2 linked regions of the Prochlorococcus marinus CUG1417 genome follow. Each later gene encodes a partner of the first gene's protein in a complex. Links are inferred from orthologs where the notes say so. Each region holds a gene or a part of one and is shown on either strand. Other genes may lie near its edges.

What was found.
Region 2: the proteins of pheS (region 1) and pheT are in contact, whole or in part, in a crystal structure (PDB 6P24), measured with the Escherichia coli proteins. The link is inferred for Prochlorococcus marinus CUG1417 from one-to-one orthologs.

The regions. Positions count from the first base shown.
Region 1 is NZ_JAAORN010000002.1:199,541-209,181, reverse strand. The notes cover bases 3,789-6,757. They hold pheS (phenylalanine--tRNA ligase subunit alpha), read left to right. Parts: upstream 3,789-4,753; coding sequence 4,754-5,761; downstream 5,762-6,757. Other genes in these bases: cbiE (precorrin-6y C5,15-methyltransferase (decarboxylating) subunit CbiE), read right to left, coding at 6,754-6,757; HA140_RS07155 (NAD(+) kinase), read left to right, coding at 5,832-6,740; surE (5'/3'-nucleotidase SurE), read right to left, coding at 3,876-4,685; HA140_RS07170 (DUF3611 family protein), read left to right, coding at 3,789-3,896. In the rest of the region: nickel pincer cofactor biosynthesis protein LarB, read left to right, coding at 1-624; HA140_RS09455 (hypothetical protein), read right to left, coding at 630-761; HA140_RS07190 (hypothetical protein), read right to left, coding at 829-996; sulfur carrier protein ThiS, read right to left, coding at 1,109-1,318; HA140_RS07180 (thiamine phosphate synthase), read right to left, coding at 1,308-2,363; HA140_RS07175 (bifunctional riboflavin kinase/FAD synthetase), read right to left, coding at 2,371-3,294; more of HA140_RS07170, read left to right, coding at 3,363-3,788; more of cbiE, read right to left, coding at 6,758-8,028; HA140_RS07145 (hypothetical protein), read left to right, coding at 8,112-8,363; HA140_RS07140 (DUF3122 domain-containing protein), read left to right, coding at 8,338-8,838; bifunctional diaminohydroxyphosphoribosylaminopyrimidine deaminase/5-amino-6-(5-phosphoribosylamino)uracil reductase RibD, read left to right, coding at 8,854-9,641.
Region 2 is NZ_JAAORN010000001.1:849,458-859,205, reverse strand. Bases 385-3,460 are described here. They hold pheT (phenylalanine--tRNA ligase subunit beta), read left to right. Parts: upstream 385-738; coding sequence 739-3,183; downstream 3,184-3,460. Other genes in these bases: HA140_RS04870 (hypothetical protein), read left to right, coding at 3,289-3,460; rpmG (50S ribosomal protein L33), read right to left, coding at 443-637; rpsR (30S ribosomal protein S18), read right to left, coding at 385-425. Outside these bases: HA140_RS04890 (ribonuclease catalytic domain-containing protein), read right to left, coding at 1-158; more of rpsR, read right to left, coding at 204-384; more of HA140_RS04870, read left to right, coding at 3,461-3,537; HA140_RS04865 (molecular chaperone DnaJ), read right to left, coding at 3,954-4,964; HA140_RS04860 (hypothetical protein), read left to right, coding at 5,108-5,287; HA140_RS04855 (DUF4922 domain-containing protein), read right to left, coding at 5,291-6,121; HA140_RS04850 (DUF2237 family protein), read right to left, coding at 6,170-6,553; HA140_RS04845 (hypothetical protein), read left to right, coding at 6,652-6,870; metH (methionine synthase), read right to left, coding at 6,880-9,748.

The sequences.
Region 1 (9,641 bases):
AGAGAGAGGCTTGGAATCATTGAGGCTATTTGGGGGGAAGACAAGAGTATCGACCAATTAAAGAGATTATCTGAAAGTGTCTTAAGTAAAAATGAGGTTGTTTTCATTACTAGGATTAATAGTGAAAAGGCTATTTATCTTTTAGATTTGTATGATGATGCACGATTCTATGAAGAAGCAAATTGTCTAATAATTGGGAAAAATCTGAATAAAATAAATACAAATAAAAAAGTTGCCATAATTTCTGGAGGCTCAAGTGATTTGGCAGTAACACTTGAAGCGCAATTAGCGCTCGAAATTCATGGAGTTAATTTTCAATCTTTTATAGATGTTGGAGTAGCAGGACTTCATCGATTAATGAGTCAGTTAGAAGAAATTTATAAATATGATGTATTAATAGTTTGTGCTGGAATGGAAGGAGCCTTGCCAACAGTTGTGGGAGGGTTGTTGCCACAACCCATAATTGCAGTACCCGTCTCAGTCGGCTACGGCGTTAGTAAGAATGGAACTGCTGCTTTAAATAGTATGTTGTCAAGTTGTTCTCCAGGTATTGCAGTTATGAATATAGATAATGGTTACGGAGCAGCAATGGCGGCTCTAAGAATTATTAAAAGTATTTCCTAATTGATTTACTTTTTTTCTATTTCTAACAGATTTTCTATCCATAAATTAAGTTGTTTTGAAAGCATTCCTTCTTCTCTCATTTTAATTGCTTTTATCACCACCTCTGTATTTACCCATTCTGGAAATCTTTTCGGCATTTATTTATATATTCAGTAACTTTAATTTGGTACATTTTTTTATAAAGACAAGATCTAAGTAACAAATTTAATCTTTTATGTTTGATTTAGTACCTAATCTAGAAAGCTCAGAAGATGTATGTTCATTTTCTACATTTTTTAGTCTTTCAATTAATTCAGAAAGATCTTTATGTGCCAACTCCCCATTTTGCTCCCATTTTAGGGACCTTGAATTACTATCAATTTTTTCTTTCATTATTCTCTTGAAGTAATATGAATATAAAACGAAACTAGGAAAAATTTGGTTAATGTTTCAGGGTTAAACTTAAAAAATTATGAAGATTTTAAATATTCGAAAATTTTATCGTTTAACCACCACCAACTATTGAAACTATTTCTAAATTATCCCCATCTTTAAGTTTTACTTTTTCCCATTTTATGGAATTAATAATTAAATTATTTAGCTCCACGACAATTGTGTTTGGTTTATATCCCATTAAATTTAGAGCTCTAGATAGTAGAGCATCTTCTTGATCAAGTTCTATTTTTTTTTCTTCTCCGTTTACCCTAATTTTCATGAGACAATTCTTTTAGAATAATAATAGCGTCTTCTTTAGGATCTTCAGAATTCATTAATTGGGAAACTAAAGCAACTTTTTTCAACCCATTTCTTTTTAAGTATGAAATATTTTTCGAATTAATTCCTCCGATAGCAAACCAAGGAATATCTAAATCTTTTGTTAATGTTTTGATCTTTTCAATACCTATAGGTTTTTTGTCCTTTTTTGTTGCTGTTTCAAATACTGGCCCTATTCCTATGTAATCACAACCATCTTTAAGAGCATTAGAAATATCAATTTGATTATTTGCGGTTATACCAATAATTTTTGAATATCCTAATAATTTTCTTGCGATTTTTAATTCTAAATCATCTTGTCCAAGATGAATTCCGTCTGCATTAGAAGCAAGTGCAATATCAATTCTGTCGTTAATGATGAACAAAGAATTATATTTTTTACATAGATTTTTAATCTTAATTGCTTCTTGAAGATTATCTTTATCAGTTCCTGTTTTAAATCTATGTTGAATAATTCTTACTCCTGCAATTAAAAGCTCTTCTATGATTTCTAATAAATTTTCCTTTTGATCTGTGATTACATATAAGTCATTTTCTATCAATATTTCCTCAGAATTCTTACACTTGCTTAAACTTAATAAGTCAATTTCTATATTATAAATTTCATATCTAATTTCCGAAGCGACTGTGGAAAGCTGATGATTATGTGGCCTTGAGAATTCTTCTATTACTCTTAATGCTTCTTGAATTCTGCCTGAATTAGAACTTATAATTTGATCAGAGCTTTTTCTGTTGATTTGCTCTCGATGAGTCAATCCTTTGCATTTGTCCTCAATATGATTTCTAGATTGTTTATAAATTTCTAAATGATTTTTTCCTAAAATTTGTCTGAAATTTTTAATCCTTTTAACGTATTTTTCTTTGCCTAAACCAAATCTGGCCCAATCCTCTAGTACTCTTAATCCTTCTCTAGCCCTATCTAAATTAGCGTCAATAATCTGATAAATTCTTAAATCTTCAGAGTTTGTCTTATTGGAATTCAGCATTGGTAAATTATTTTTTGTTTTTTTTAAAAATTCTTAGGGCATTATCTCTATCTTTTTTTATTTGATTAGAAAGTTGATCTATACTCTTGAACTGGATTTGAGATCTAAGCTTTTCAACTGGTTCTACAGATAGATTTAAACCGTATAAATCGATATCTTTATTAATTAAATGAACTTCAACTGCAGATGGCAATAAAGGATTTATTGTTGGTTGAGAACCAAGATTCATAATAGATTCAATTTTTTGGTTGGAATTTTCTATAGTTGCCCAAGCTGCGTAGACTCCTTCTCCAGGTAAAAATTTTCTGCCATCTATTTCAAGATTTGCGGTAGGCCATCCTATACTTTTGCCAATTGCTTTACCTTTAACAACCTTTCCATTAAAACTATAGGGCCTATTAAGCATTTTGAAAGCATTTTTCAGATCACTTTTCTCTAGTAAATCTCTTATTCTGCTGCTGCTAATTCTACCTTCTTCGTCTTCTAAAATTGGAGTAATTTTTAGCTTAATGTCCGTATCTTTAATCGTATTTTTAATAGTATTAATGTCTCCACTTCTTCTAAAACCAAATTTAAAATTCGCACCTACAGAAATATTTTTTGCTTGTAATTGATTTATTAAAATATCTCTTACAAATCTTTCTGCACTTAATTTTGATAGTTCCTTATCAAAAGGTATTAGAACTAATTGTTCAATCCCAAGATCTTCAAGAATAGGAAGTTTTTCATAAGGGAGATCAAGTCTAAGACGCATTTCTTTGTATAGAACTTCTCTGGGATGTGGCCAGAAGCTTGCGATTGTAGGGGTATGTTGAGTTTCTTCAACTACACTTTTTATTAATTTTCTGTGACCAGCATGTAAACCATCAAAACTTCCGATAGCTATTGAAGTAGAGTTCTTAATTTCAGATGGCGATATTAAAGAGATCAAAAGATTACGTGCAATTTTATGATTTTGATGGCAAATTTGAATAGATTATAGTTTATTGAATCAAATGAATGTCTGACAAAATTGATTTTCAGTCCCTTTCATTTGGAATGCGGCGCATTGGATGGATACGCTTTTGGGTTCAATCCATTTTAGGTGTTGTTGTTGCAGCTGTTTTGCTTTTTTCAAATGTAGTAAATAATAGCGAAGGACAGCTTGGCTTGGCGCCTGGGCTATCACTTACAACAATATCTTTGATCTTACTACTTATTAGTCTTTGGCAAGGTTGGCTAATAGTTAGAACAGGAAGAGCAATCGCAAGCAACGCAAGACCCTCAAGAGGACAAACCAGTAAATTAATAAAAAGAGGTCTAATAGTTGATTTAATAGGGATTTTGTTTGGATTAATTGGATATCAAGCTCTTATGGGCGCATTATTTATACAAGCATCATCTCAGACGACTGGACAATTAATAACAGCGACATCTGATATCCCAATTACTGGACTTGAAATATTATCAGTTCTCAGTAACACACAAGTTATTGCTGCTCATTTTTTTGGACTTTGCTTTTCTTTATGGCTTTTAAGAAGGATTTACAAATGAATTATTAATTTTAGGTAAGTCTTCTAAATTACCCCTCCAAAATAAATCTGGTTCTACAGGTGTAAGAGATATTTTATTATCTTGTATTTGAGATACATCACTAGGCCAATTCTTAGGACCATAACCTTTTGATTTGAGATCTAAAACTACCTCACCTGCTAACCAATAGTAATCATCACCCCTTGGGTCTTCTCTCTTTGAAAATTGATTTTTATATTTTCTTACCGATAATCTTGTCCAAGATAATTCTTTTATTTTGCTTTTCTCGCAAGGGGGTATATTCAAATTTAATAGAAGTGATGCTGGCCAACTATCGTTAATTGCTTGTTCAGCAATATTCATTGCAATTTCTCCAGCAAATTCAAAATTCTTCCATTTAAAACTAGCCACACTTATTGCCATGGAGGGAACATTTTCTAAAGTACCTTCCATGGCCGCAGCTACTGTGCCTGAACAAAAAATATCTGTTCCTAAATTTGGACCGTGATTTATTCCAGATAGAACCAAATCAGGTTTATTATCCAAGAGTTCAGATAGTGCTAATTTGACGCAATCTGCAGGTGTGCCCGAACATCCCCAAGCTTTAATGCCTTCCCCAAATAATTCGTCCGCTCTCTCCACTCTTAATGGAGATTGTAATGTAAGTCCGTGACCAGTAGCTGATCTTTCTTGGTCAGGACATACTACTTTTACCGAATGCCCTCTTTTTTGTGCTGATTTTGCTAAGGCTCTTATTCCCGCTGCAAAAACACCATCATCGTTGCTAATTAATATATTTAACGGTTTCATTAATCAATAAATTTTATTTATGGACGATATTTAAGTAAGATAAAGTGATACCTATTTTTACTATATCAGTGAGTCAGATTGAATCATTAAGTCAAATTGAGGAAAAACTAAATAATCTTTCTCTAACAGCAAAAAATAATATAAATAATGCTAATACTCATGAAGAACTTGATCAATTAAGAGTTTCATTGTTAGGAAAAAAAGGCGAATTATCGATTCTCTTGAAAAAAATGGGTCAATTATCTGCTACTGATAGACCAATTATTGGCCAGAAGGCAAATAAAATAAAGATAAATTTGCAAGAATTAATAACTGATAGAAAAAATCAACTAAATATTGAAGCCCTAGACAAAAAGATTAAATCTGAAAAAATTGATGTAACTATCCCTTCAATTGGAACCCCTCCTGGAAATAAACATCCTTTAATTTCAACTCAAGATGAAATAATAGATATTTTTTGTGGTTTAGGATACTCAGTTGAAAGTGGTCCTGAAATAGAAACTGATTTTTACAATTTTGAATCTCTCAATATACCCAAAAATCATCCTGCAAGAGATATGCAGGATACTTTTTATTTAGATGAAAATAGACTTTTAAGGACCCATACTTCTCCTGTTCAGATTAGGTTCTTAGAGAAAAATCCTCCTCCAGTCAGAATTATTGCCCCTGGAAGAGTGTATAGAAGAGATGCTGTAGATGCTACTCATTCTCCTGTATTTAATCAGGTTGAGGTTTTATGCATAGATCAAGATATTAATTTTAGTCATCTAAGAGGAACTGTTCTTACATTTTTGAAGACCTTTTTTGGAGATATTCCTGTCAGATTTAGAGCTAGTTATTTCCCATTTACTGAACCTTCGGCAGAAGTAGATGTTCAATGGAAAGGTAAATGGTTAGAAGTAATGGGATGCGGAATGGTAGATCCAAAGGTCTTAGAAAGATTAGGAATAGATTCCGAGAAATGGACCGGTTTCGCTGCTGGATTAGGAGTTGAAAGATTTTGCATGGTAAGACACCAAATTGACGACATCAGAAAATTTTATACAAATGATCTTAGATTCTTAGAACAGTTCTAATAGAATTGAAATTTTAAATTAGGATTGTCAAGCTAATTAGTCTAAGATAGATATAGTTTTAGTGTTTTGATTGTCACGTAAAGCAGGACTAATAATTAATGATGGGAAAGAACTTGCCGTTCAAACTGCATGTTCTGTTGAGAAAAAATTGGAAGAATCAAATTATGAAGTCGTAAGAGTTAGTAGTTCCGGTGGAATGGTTGGATTTGCTAATCCTGATCAACATGTTCGTCCTTTGGGATATAAGAACTGTGTTCCCGAGGGGTTCGACTCGTCAATGGAATTTGCAATTGTTCTTGGCGGAGATGGAACCGTGCTTTCTGCGGCAAGGCAAACAGCTCCCGCTAAAATACCAATCCTTACAATAAATACTGGTCATTTAGGTTTTCTTGCAGAAGCTTATTTATCAAATATTGATGAAGCAATAGATAAAATCATTTCTGGAAATTGGGATATTGAAGAAAGAACTTGCTTTATTATTAGTGTAATGAGGAATGATCAGAGGAGATGGGAGTCTCTCTGTCTTAATGAAATGGCTCTTCATCGAGAGCCTCTAACAAGTATGTGCCATTTTGAGATTTCTATAGGCCGACATGCTCCTGTCGATATTTCAGCTGATGGAGTTATTTTATCTACTCCAACTGGATCTACAGCATATTCTCTAAGTGCTGGAGGACCAGTTATTACACCTGATTGCCCAGTGGTGCAATTAACTCCAATAGCTCCTCATTCATTGGCATCAAGAGCATTAGTTTTTAATGATTCAGAGCCAGTAACTGTTTTTCCCGCAACACCTGAAAGACTTGTAATGGTTGTGGATGGAAATGCTGGTTGTTATGTTTGGCCTGAAGATAGGGTTTTAATAAGAAAAAGTAAACACTCAGTGAAGTTTATTAGACTTGAAGATCATGAATTTTTCCAAGTTTTAAGAAATAAACTAGGCTGGGGTTTACCCCATGTGGCTAAACCTAACAAATAACATTTGTTTAAATTTATTTTTTCCCTTTTAATAGAAAAACAGGATTATTTGGTTCTAATCTTATTCCCTCAGAGATACTTAAGCTTTTATAGGTCTGAATTAAATTTAAATTTGTTTTAAAATTTTTATCTTCTAATTCCTCTTTTAATTCTTTAATAGTTTGAACGTCAATTATTGGGATAACGATAATATCTCCAATACACATACCTGTAGCCAGTTTTTTAATAATTTGAAGTTTAGTCTCTTTATCACATCCTCCAATTATTAATCTATTAGGTTTTTCAAAAGCACTTAAATTTCTCGTATTCAATATATTATTTATGTCTTCTTCAAAAATAAATTTTGGTTTAACACAAAGCCTTTTTGAGTTTTCTAGTACTAATGACTTTGAACCAATCCTTTTATCAAAACAAAATAAATCTAAATCAGGCCTTAATTTTAATGCCTCTAAACCAATTGACCCACAACCTGCTCCTACATCCCAGATTACACCATTTTTAGGGAGCTCTAAATCAGCCAAGATTTGAACGCGAACCTCCCTTTTAGTAAATAAATTTGGTCTATCATCAAAAGTCTTTAAAATGTGGTCACTGATTCCGAAAAGAGGGAGATTATCATTTGAGTAATTTTTCTTCGTTTTTGTAAGAACAACAATATTCAAACTTGATATATCAGCGGGAAATGATTCTTTAAGATTTAATTGTCTAATCTTTTCTTTGTCGAAACCTATTTCTTCGAAGAGCCAAAAATCATAGAAGTCAATCAGATTTAATTCTGATAAGTTTTTTTTGATTATTTCTAAAGTATTATTATTTGAATCTGTAATAATAGATATGCTTGGAGTCCTTGCTTTAAGAGCTTCAACTAACTTGGTAGAGTCTCTGCCATGCATACTTAAATTAACAGTATCTTGCCACGGAATCTTTAACTTACTAAATGCTAATTGAATGCAAGTATTTGAAGGGTAAAAACTTAATTCATCTTTTGAAAAATTTTCTAATAATATTCTCCCAATTCCAAACCAAAGCGGATCTCCTCTGGAAATTAAAATAACATCAGTTTTTTGAGATCTAAGCCAGTTAAGAAGTTCGTTATTACTTTTGCTTGAAAAAAATGATTTCTTTTTTAATAAACCATTTTCGCTCCATGATTTAATTTGTTCAAAATATGTATTTGGAACTGCAATATTTTCTGTTTCTAAAAATAAATTTTGTAATTTGAAAGATAGATCCTCAAATTTATAAGAATTAATCCCAATTACATGAATTTTTCTATTAACTTCAGTCATCAATATTTAATGAAATGGAACTTAATTGTTTGAATGTTTTATTAAATTATCTTATTATTATTCGAGTTACTATAGTAAATTAATTGTCTGAAAGGAGAAAGAGATTACATGATTTATTGTTAACTCTAATTAATAAAGATAGTGAATTTGAGTTTATTGAAGAAGATTCTAGCGATTTAACATCTAGCTATTCTAAAAAAGACACTTTGAATTTATCTCGAGTTATAGAAAAAAATCGTAAAATAATCAAAAGATACCAATCTATTGTAAGAACAGCTGTAACTTTAGATGCCCTGATGGATTCTGAAAATGAAGAAAATTACAAGATCAAATAAAAATATTTTTTTAAAAGGAATATTACCTTTACTTTTACTACTATCCTTTATTTTTAACCCATTAAAAGTATCTGCAGAAGTTGTAGAAACAGAAATAAATGGGGAATTAATGAATGCCAGCACTGAATTTTTAAGGGACTTGGATTTTGAAACTTGGCAATTAGTAGCTTATAAATCCCCTCTTTTTGAAGATAAATTGATTTTGAGAGTGATAGGATACCCAGGAAATCTCAGGATTGATCATCCCACTAACTTGAGGGTTGAATCTGGGATAAAAGAGTGGCTTTTAGATGATAAAACATTACTTAATTTTGAATTAGCAAATGATGGAAGACAAGCTGCTGCAGAATTTGATCTTGATGAATTGATTAAAAATTTAGATAAAAATAGACCATTAAGATTATCTTTGTCAGGAGTTTTTTCTGAGTTACCTGTTCCTCCTTTTGTAGTTAAAGAATGGAGATCAATAAACTGAAATTGATATTTGGAGATGTCTGAAAAAAATTTAAGCCATACAAAATGGATGAAAAGAGCAATCTTTTTAGCTTCTTTGGGCAAAAATACAACTAGTCCTAATCCTAGAGTGGGAGCTGTGATACTCGATAAGAATGGAAACCTAATTTCAGAAGGATTTCATTACAAGACTGGAATGCCCCATGCAGAGGCAATGGCTTTTGATAATTTAAAAAAAGATGCTAAAGGTGGAACAATGTATGTGAATCTTGAACCTTGTTGCCATCAAGGTAAAACACCTCCATGTGTAGATAAGGTGATATCCTCTGGGTTGAAAAAGGTATACATATCTATTAAAGACCCTGATAAAAGAGTCTCTGGTAAAGGTATTAAGCTTTTAAAAGAAGCTGGAATACAAGTTTACTTAGGATTATGTAAAAAAGAATCCTTAAATCTTAATAAGGCTTTCATTCATAGGAATACTACAAACAAGGCATTTGGTGTTCTTAAATGGGCAATGAGTATAGATGGAAGAATAGCTTTAAAAAATGGGAAAAGTAAATGGATTTCTAATGATGAATCAAGGTCATTAGTTCATGCTTTTAGAGCAGAATTTGATGCAATAATAATTGGGGGAAACACATTAAGAAGAGATAACCCATTATTGACCACTAGAGGTTCCAAAGAACCTGAGCCTTTGCGAGTTGTTTTCACAAAAAGTTTAGATCTCCCTTCAGAATCTAATCTTTGGGATTGTAGTAAGGCAAAAACTTTAGTTATTTATGATTCTTCCACAGCAAATGAAAGCTACCTCCCAAGGATTCC
Region 2 (9,748 bases), on another replicon or contig:
ACATTAGAGTCATGAAAAAAGAGTTTGCATGGATTACTAATATGTATCCATAAATTTTTTTTATTTCCTTCTTTAATTTCTAATGAAAAAGCGTCATCAACCTCATGTGGATCATCAGAGTCAATAATATATGTTTTTAAATTAGTTAAATCTTTCAAATATTTGTGATATTAATTATAGTGCCAACTATATTCAATATGAAACTATCCTTCGGGATTTACGAAGGGTAAAAGAGCTACAATTCTGGCTCTCTTTACAGCTAATGTAAGATCTCTTTGTTGCTTAGAGGTTAAACCTGTCATCCTTCTTGGTAGGATCTTTCCTCTCTCAGTTATGAATTTTTTTAGTAATTCTACATCCTTATAGTCAATAGGATCTCCAGGTTTGATAGGTGATAATTGCTTTTTGAAAATTGAATTAGGCATGATTTAATTTGATTTGGTTACTTAATTTCTTTGTGAATCGTCATTCTGTTTAAATGAGGATTAAACTTTTTTAGTTCTAATCTTTCAGTTGTATTTCTTCGATTCTTTTCAGTAGTATATCTTGAGACACCATTTGATCTTTTAGGATCTGTGCTTGTCCTAGCTTCAGTACATTCCAGGGTCACTACAACTCTTGTCCCTTTTTTTGCCATTTTAATTAATACTTTATTGTATAATTTTCTATTGTACATCTTCAACAAACTTTTTTGAAGATATACTTATTTCTTTTATCATCATTGATTAAATAATATATATGAAAGTTTCTCAAAATTGGTTGAAAAATTTAGTAGAAATTACCTCTACTCCTGAAGATCTCTCTGAGAAATTGTCTATTGGTGGGTTTGAGGTTGAATCATTAGAAGATTGTTCAGAAAATGTAAATGGTGTTGTTTTAGGTAAGGTATTATCTGTTTTAAAACACGAAGGATCTGATAAACTTTCAATTTGCCAAGTCGATATTGGTAATTCAAAGAATTTACAAATTATCTGTGGTGCGCGCAATATTAAACCAAATATTTATGTTTATGTTGCTACTGTAGGCGCGAAATTAAATGCAGTTGATTTAACTATAAAAAGAAGTGAAATTAGAGGTGTCATGAGTGAAGGAATGATATGTTCATTGCAGGAAATGGGTTTAGAGGACTCTAGCGAAGGGATTGAGATCATTAATCAAGATTTAGCCTTAAAACATAAATTGGGCACTCCGGGAGCTGATTTGCTTCAATTAAATGATTTTATATATGATTTAGCTATTACAGCTAATAGACCTGACGGAATGTCCGTTATGGGTATAGCCCGTGAAATTTCTGCCCTTTTAGAAACCACTTTAAATTTTCCAGAATTAAACCATAAATACAATATTCATTTACTTAAGGGAATTAAACTTTGTCCAGAGGCAATTGAATCTAATTGCATTTATACAATAAGCTGCGTTGATGGAGTAAATGGAGAGAAATTATCGCCAAATTGGCTTAAAGACCGTATAGAAAAATCAGGTATAAAATCTATTAATCTTTTAGTTGATTTGACAAATTATATTCTTTTAGAACAAGGTCAACCTTTGCATGCGTTTGATAAAGATAAACTATCAAACTTAATTGGTAAGGAAGTTTCCCCAGAAGATTTCTCTGTAAGAAAAGGTAAGGACAACGAAAGCCTTATCTGCTTAGATGGTAAAGAATATGACTTAAATGACAATATCACAGTTATTACTTGTTGTGATAAACCAGTAGCTATTGCAGGGGTGATAGGCGGTTTAGAGACTTCTGTGACTAATACTACCTCATCTATTTACCTTGAAGGCGCTGTTTTTAATCCAGTTACTATAAGAAAATCTTCAAAGGCTGTTGGCATAAGAACAGAATCCAGCAGCAGGTATGAAAAAGGGATTTCATCAAAAAATACAATAAGTGCAGTAACAAGGGCAATTAATCTTTTAGAAGAATATTTTTCTATTGATTCACCAATCATCAATACTTCCAATTTAATAAATAATGAGGATGTATTTATTAAACTACGGAGAAATCGAATACATAAAATTCTTGGTCCATTAATAATTAACGATCAATTTGAAAAAAGAAATTTATCTGATAATGAAATAGTGGATAAATTAACACTCATAGGTTGTACTTTAAAGAATAAAGAATATGGCTGGGATGTTGTAGTAATTCCTAATAGATCACATGATTTAATAAGAGAAATAGATTTAATTGAAGAAATAGCGAGATTAATAGGGTATGACAGATTCGACTTAAACCTTCCTAATCCAATTAAGCCTGGAAAATTGTCATCAGAACAGTTGGCATTGAGAAAAGTAAAAAATGGTTTTATAGAAAATGGTTTTAATGAGGTACTAAGCTACTCTCTTGTTCCTGATGATAATGAAAAACTTATAAAGATTTCTAATCCTTTGCTATTAGAAACGAGCTGTCTTAGAGATAATATCTGGAAAGAACATTTGGAGATAGTGAACCGTAATATAAAAGCTGGACAAGCAAGTTGTTATATATTTGAAATTGGAAATGTTTTTCAAAAGAAAACTGAGTTTATTCAAGAAGAAGTTTTGAATGGCGCGATTTATGGAAATAGAAAATTTGGAAAATGGATAAATTCGGGTAAGGATAATGATCTTAATTATTACCAGGCCAGAGGAAAGTTAAAGGAGGCTTTATCATCATTGAACATAAAAATTGAGGATAAACCTTCTGATTCAATTGATTTTCTTCATCCAGGAAGAACAGCGAAACTTTTTATTGAAGGGAAAGATGTAGGTTTTTTTGGTGAAATACATCCCAAATTAATATTAGAAAAGAAGTCATTAAAAAAAGTTTATTTATTTAAAATAAATGTATCTAACCTTTTGGGAGCAAGTACAAGAAAAAATAAATGGATTCCAATATATAAGCAATACCCAATTGTTCCGAAAATTGAAAGGGATATAAATTTTGTATTCAGTAAGAAATATTTAATTAGTGAAATAACATCACAGATAAGAAAAACAGGAAAAAATCTCTTGGAGGATGTAAATTTAATAGATGTTTTTGAAGATAATAAATTTGGAGATGATCATATAAGTTATACATTTAGATTATCTTATAGAGATAAAGATAAAACATTGCTGGACTCTGACATCACATCAATACATTCAAATATCATTTCTAATCTTGAAAAATGTTTTAATACTAAGTTAAGAAATTAAGTGTATTGCTAGTCTCATATGAGACTTTAGCTAAGTCTAATAATAATTCTTATATAAGATAAGTAATAATCCTATAAAACTAATTAATGTTGTATCATAAGTATCATGATAAATTTATTATCTCTATTGCTATCTTCAGTGCTTTGGGTGCAAGTCCCTCAGTGGTCAGATGATTGGTCAAAATGTGCTGTCGATGTTCCTGACGCTTCATGCCATTGGTACATAGCTGCGCCAGACAACACTTTTGGTGATGGGTTTGATTGGGCCAGTGCCCCTTGGTTTGACGTTAACGGTTTAAGCGATGTCCCCAGTATTGATAAACAAACTGCTATCCAGAAGCTCCAAAGCAAGTAGTACTGTCTTAAAGACAGTACGGTAAAATATTAAATTCCCTTATAGCAAGACTTTCTAGGGCTTATTAAATTCTTGGACATTGAAAGGACACAGTTTATTGATTTATTATTCAATTTTAAATTTTTCATAGGCAATAAATGTTTTTTAGACGTGATTAATCCGAATTGATAAATTAATGTATCTTGTTTATCTATTTTGAGACTATATAGTAGACTTATAATAAGTCTTATATAAGAATCGCTATACAAAGAAATTTTTATTTTTTAAAAGTGAATTTATTTTAATCTCATTTAAGCATAATTTTTTTTAAAAATTTAAAAAAAATAATTGATGAAAATAAGAAATTTAAATTAACATTACTCTTATATGAGACTATTAATTGGACTTATAAATAGTCTTATTTGAGAATTATAATACTAATATCTATATAGATTTTTTAGCAATTGATACGCTTCATTTAATTTTCTCATTTGATCTGTTGATCCTCCAGCATCAGGATGCGTCTCTAAGGCTATTGATTTATAGGCCTCCCTAATTTTAGGGAACGTATGTGCGGATCCTGCGGATGTTGATAAATTCAATAATTTAAGTGCTCCATGTACTGTCATTGTTGAGTCCAAAGTTACAAATGAATTTGATCTATTATTTCGCTTAAATCTACTTACAAACCTTCTCATAAGTGTTGGAATTCTATTTATCAGATCTGATGTAGCAAAAGGGTCTTCTAAAACGCCAATCATTAATAATACAGTTTCAAGGGATGGATTGTTCTTTATCCAAAATGGGCATAATTCTGACATTAATTTATTGGCTGCATTCCACGTAAAGGGTAGATTTTCAGTTCCATCAATATTTGGCCATATATCCCTTTCAAACCAATCCATCGAAGCTTCTACTACATTATCATTAGGAACTGATCCATATAAAGTTTTCCAATGACTAATTAACTCAATTCGACATTTTATTAATTCAGTTTCTTTAATTGTATTAATTTCAATATCATTAATATTCTCCTTTAATTTTTCACTATTAATACTTCTTCTTAGATTCTTTACTTTTTTTTCAACAAAATTGGGAAGACTTATGTTTGAGTTGGTTTTTTCTTTATATTGATTATTATTTGTAAATCTTTTATTCAAAGATATCTCATTAACTTCTTTTTTTACGTCTGATTTAATTAATACCAATGCAGTATCTTCATCAATATTTAAATTTTCATTATTATTATTATCGTTAAAGTCTATTTCTTGCTGTTGGTTCTTAGGTAGTAAATCATCTTCTTGAAGAAGTTCTTTAAGTATCTTTTCTATTACAGGTCCTCTTGCTCTAAATCCCCACTCTTTTCGTAATTGATCAAACCTGGAAATTAGTTCCTCAGGTAAATCAATTGAAATTCTTTTTGTATTTGAATTTTCAGGAGTATTCAATAATATTTTCTTAAATAGTATGGAATTTATTTAATTTTATTCAAAAAAAATTGAAAGTCCATACGGAATATTGTTTTTAAATTAAAACCAATTTATTTTTATGTCACAAGTCAATTAAGTATTTTTTTATAATAAAAATAAAAATGTTTAATTGTTATTTCAAGTCATCTAAAGAAAAAAAGAGTTTTTATCAACATAAGAAGTTAGAAATGCTTAATTACATTAAGGATTCACTTGAACGTAAAATTGCCTCCGTAACAGCATCTATAGAAGTTCTAGAAAGCCAAATAAGCAGGGATAAGGAAGTTGAAGTAACTAACTAGTATTCAAACAAAACTTTCTAGAAGTTTTTCAGGGCCAAATTTCTTTAAATAATTAATATTTGAATTTTCAGTTACTAATAGATATCCTGCAAATCCTAAACCGTTAATACTAAAACCATGAATATGATCATTTTTTCTTTTTATAATAGCGATCCATTTATTAGTTATTAAAATATTGTATGGATACATAGGTTTCTTATCACTAATAGGGTCCCCAAGTCCTAATTTCTTAGATAATTCTAAGTAAAATTCAAAAAGACATGATGGATTTTCTAAAAAATTAAATTTGGATACAATAATATTTTTTTTAAGCTTACTATCTATATCTTGATATGAGTTCATCTCTAGAAACCACTTTTCTCTGGGGCATGATATCTCACCTTTAGATCTACGCAGAAGTTGAAAATGCCTGTGAGGTTGACTTGCTCCCGCAATTGGAGAACTATTGAAAAACCATAATCCACTAGTATCTTTATTAACTTGTTGGATCGCGCTCCAATCTTTAATATCTAACCATCCATTTTGAGGTTTCCATTCATTTGTAATAAGTAAAATATGACCTTTTTGTACAGGGTATTTATTTAATATTAGTTGATGATTATCACCAATTTTATCAATTTCTAGTATCTTTTCCCAAGGACAAAATGGATTTTGCTTAGGACCATAAATTTTTTTTTTATTAAATTTTGAAGTATCGAGTTTCCTAATTATGAAGTCGTCTTTTTCATATAAATCCCTTGTAATAATATCAGTTTTGAGAGGAAATAATGATTCATCATCAATTGATAATTGGGTTTGTTCTAGTGCTTTTTTCCAATATATTTCTAAACTCATTTAAATAAATTTATCATTATCATTTTAAAAAAAAAAATAAACTTGTAATTACTTTTTATTAAATTGATATTCTTTCAATTTTTCCAGAGGTACTGATTCTAAGACTACGATATTCGTTGATTCTAATATGACTTTTGGTGCAAGACCGTCTAATAATGCTTGCTTCCACCTATCAAGACAAATACACCAATGATCACCATCCTTTAGTCCTGGGAAGGAATAAATAGGCATTGGAGTTATTAAATCATTACCTTGTGATTTACTATATTTCAAGAAATTATCATCCATTACACAACATATGGAATGATTTCCTCCATCATTTTTGTCATAGTTGCAAAATCCATCCCTGAACCACCCTGTCATTGGTGCGCAACTACAAATCTCAATTTTTTCTCCAAGGACATTTAACTGATTTTGATTATTTTTGGTCATAGATTTTTTAATAATAATAAAACACCAACATTTCTTTAAAAAAGGTTGACGAGTATGGGGGGTAAGGAGGTAATAATTCTAATAAGGTTTTTTTCATTATGGATTGGGACTTTACTGAAAACATTGCATTTAAAGCTCTTTATGAAGCTTTTAAAGATAGTGATGAAACTTCCGCATTAGAATTTTTATCTAGCGATGGTGCTTCATATTATCTTGAGTTAACACAGGATGCCGCGGGTGAGGGTCTTGATCTGGGTGATAATGAAACGATGGAAGAACTTCAGGAAGAAATTATTGAATATTTAGAAAACAACTAAAAATTTAGCTTAAGCGCTGAAATATTTAGCTTTTGAGTGTAGTGAAATGATAGCTGTAGTACTTTGTTCTGGATGGAGTTGTTCAGATTCATCCATGGTCAAGTTTATCCTTTTTGCATCCAACAATGATAATTGTATGTTTGAATCAGATACTTTTGGACATGCAGGATAACCAAAAGAATATCTAGCTCCTCTATATTTTTGAGCTAGTATTTCTCTATTTTTGTCTGGTTCTTCAGACCTAAAACCACATTCAATACGAATTAATGCATGGACATACTCAGCTAGAGCTTCTGCTAATTGGACTGTAAGCCCATGGAATAACAAATAATCGCTATATTTATCTTCTTTAAATAATTTTTGAGAATATTCACTAGCAATATCGCCCATGGTTACTGCCTGCATAGGAAATATATCTATCGGTTTATCATTTTTCAAATCACAATAAAAATCAGCTATGCATAGATTATTCCCAGATTTTTGTCTTGGAAAATTAAATTGTGAAATTTTATTTAATGATTTATTATCAAATAATAAAATACTATTATCTTTTCTTCCGCATTTGAAATATCCATAAACTGCTTTGGGTGAAATAAGTTTTTTTTCTATAATTGCCTCTAACCATTTATCTAACAATGGTTTAGCATATGAATCCAGGTAGTTATTGTATTCATCTACGCTTTGGTTTTTTCCTTTTTTTATTTGCCATTGACCGCTAAATAGAGCTTTTGTATCTAAATAAAAAATTAATTTATTTAAATCTATATCGATTTCGTTCAAGACTTTCGTTCCCAAGAAAGGAGCTTGAATTGGTTCTTCTTCATTTATATATTTAGATCTTATAAAATTTTCTTTTAAATTTAATTTGGAAGTCTCGGTATTTACTGATATTGATTCTTTAACAGCTTGAGAGTTGGATTTTGATGAGGCTAAATTAATATTTATACCTTCATTGTTAATGAAACCCTCTGTATTTGACCAATTACCCTTTTTCTTATTATCCATATATTCATTCATGAATTTAAGATCAGTGAACGCATCTTTTCCGTACAATATTTTCCCTTTATATATTTTGCTGCAGTCCTCATTAACAAATTTTGGGGTTAAGGCTGCGCCTCCTAATATTACTGGTACATCAATATCTTCATTATTAAAAGCCTCTAAATTATCTTTCATAAATGCAGTTGATTTAACGAGTAATCCGCTCATAGCTATGCAGTCGGCATTATGCTTCTTTTGTGCATCTATAATTGCTGAAACATCTTGCTTTATTCCAAGATTTATAACGTCATAACCATTATTTGTAAGTATTATGTCAACCAAATTTTTTCCAATATCATGAACATCGCCTTTGACAGTTGCTATTAAGAGTTTTCCATTAGATATTTTTTGATCTACAGTTTCCATATAGGGTTCTAAAATTGAAACCGCAAATTTCATTGTTTCAGCGGATTGTAGTACAAATGGCAATTGCATTTGACCTGAGCCAAATAAATCTCCTACAACTTTCATCCCATCTAGTAAAAAGGTATTAATTATTTCAAGAGGTTTATATTTTTTTAAAGCTTTATTTAATTGATCCTCTAAACCTATTTTTTCTCCATCAATAATATGATTTTTTAGACTTTCTTCCAGTGTTAAGTTTTTATTTTCTGAAGATGCTTTTTTGAAATCCTGAATAGATAAATCTTGAAATGCCTTTGTTAATTCTACTAATGGATCATATATACAAATATCATCTTCAAATTCTCTTTTGTCATATATCAAATCTAAGCAAAGCTTTTTAGTCTCTTGAGAAATTTTTGATAAAGGCAAAATTTTATTTGGTGCGATAATAGCAGAATCCAATCCCGCTTTAATGCATTCATCTAAAAATATTGAATTTAAATTAATTCTAGATAATGGTGAAAGACCAAAACTAATGTTTGATATCCCCAGTATGATATGAATATCTGGGAAATTATCACGAATATTTGATATAGCAGTAATTGTTTCTTTAGCGTTTAATCTATCTTCTTCTATCCCAGTAGATATTGGCAAAGCTAATGGATCAAAAAAGAGCTCATAATCTGACAAACCACATTCTCTTGTTCTATTAATCGCTCGTTTAACAATGTTATATTTTTTATCTGCATTCCTTGCCATTCCATCTTCATCAATAGTTCCTACAACAAGTCCTGAACCGTACCCCAATGCTAAATTTAGAACTTGATCAAATCTTTCATCACCGTCTTCGTAATTTGTTGAATTTAAAATACATTTACCACCAGCTGACTTTAATCCACTTTCCATTTTGTCAGCATCTGTAGAGTCAATCATTAAAGGCAAATTTATATTGGTAACTAGTCTTGAAGTTATTTCTTTCATATCTTTCACTCCGTCTCTCCCCACATAATCAACATTCACATCAAGTACGTGTGCATTTTCTTTTTGTTGTTGCTTGGCAATTGAAACTAGTCCATCCCAGTCATCGTTATTTAATAACTCCCTTACCTTTTTAGATCCACTTGCATTTAATCTTTCTCCTACAATCAAAATTGAATTATCTTGTTTGTACGGCACAGAATTATATATTGATGATGCAGAAGGAATATATCCACTTGATTTGTTCTTACCATTTTTGCTATTCCTTTCGTTATCAATAATTTCGTCAATTATTGAAGAAAGATATTTAATATGATCAGGTGTCGTCCCACAACATCCACCTATTAATTGAACATTAAAGTCGTAGATAAAATTCATTAGCTGCATTTTTAATTCTATTGGCTTTAATCTGTAGTGAGCCACACCACCAACATTTTCAGGAAGTCCTGCATTGGGAATACAACTGATAGCGAAGGGTGAATTTTCAGACAAATATTTTATATGTTCCTTCATT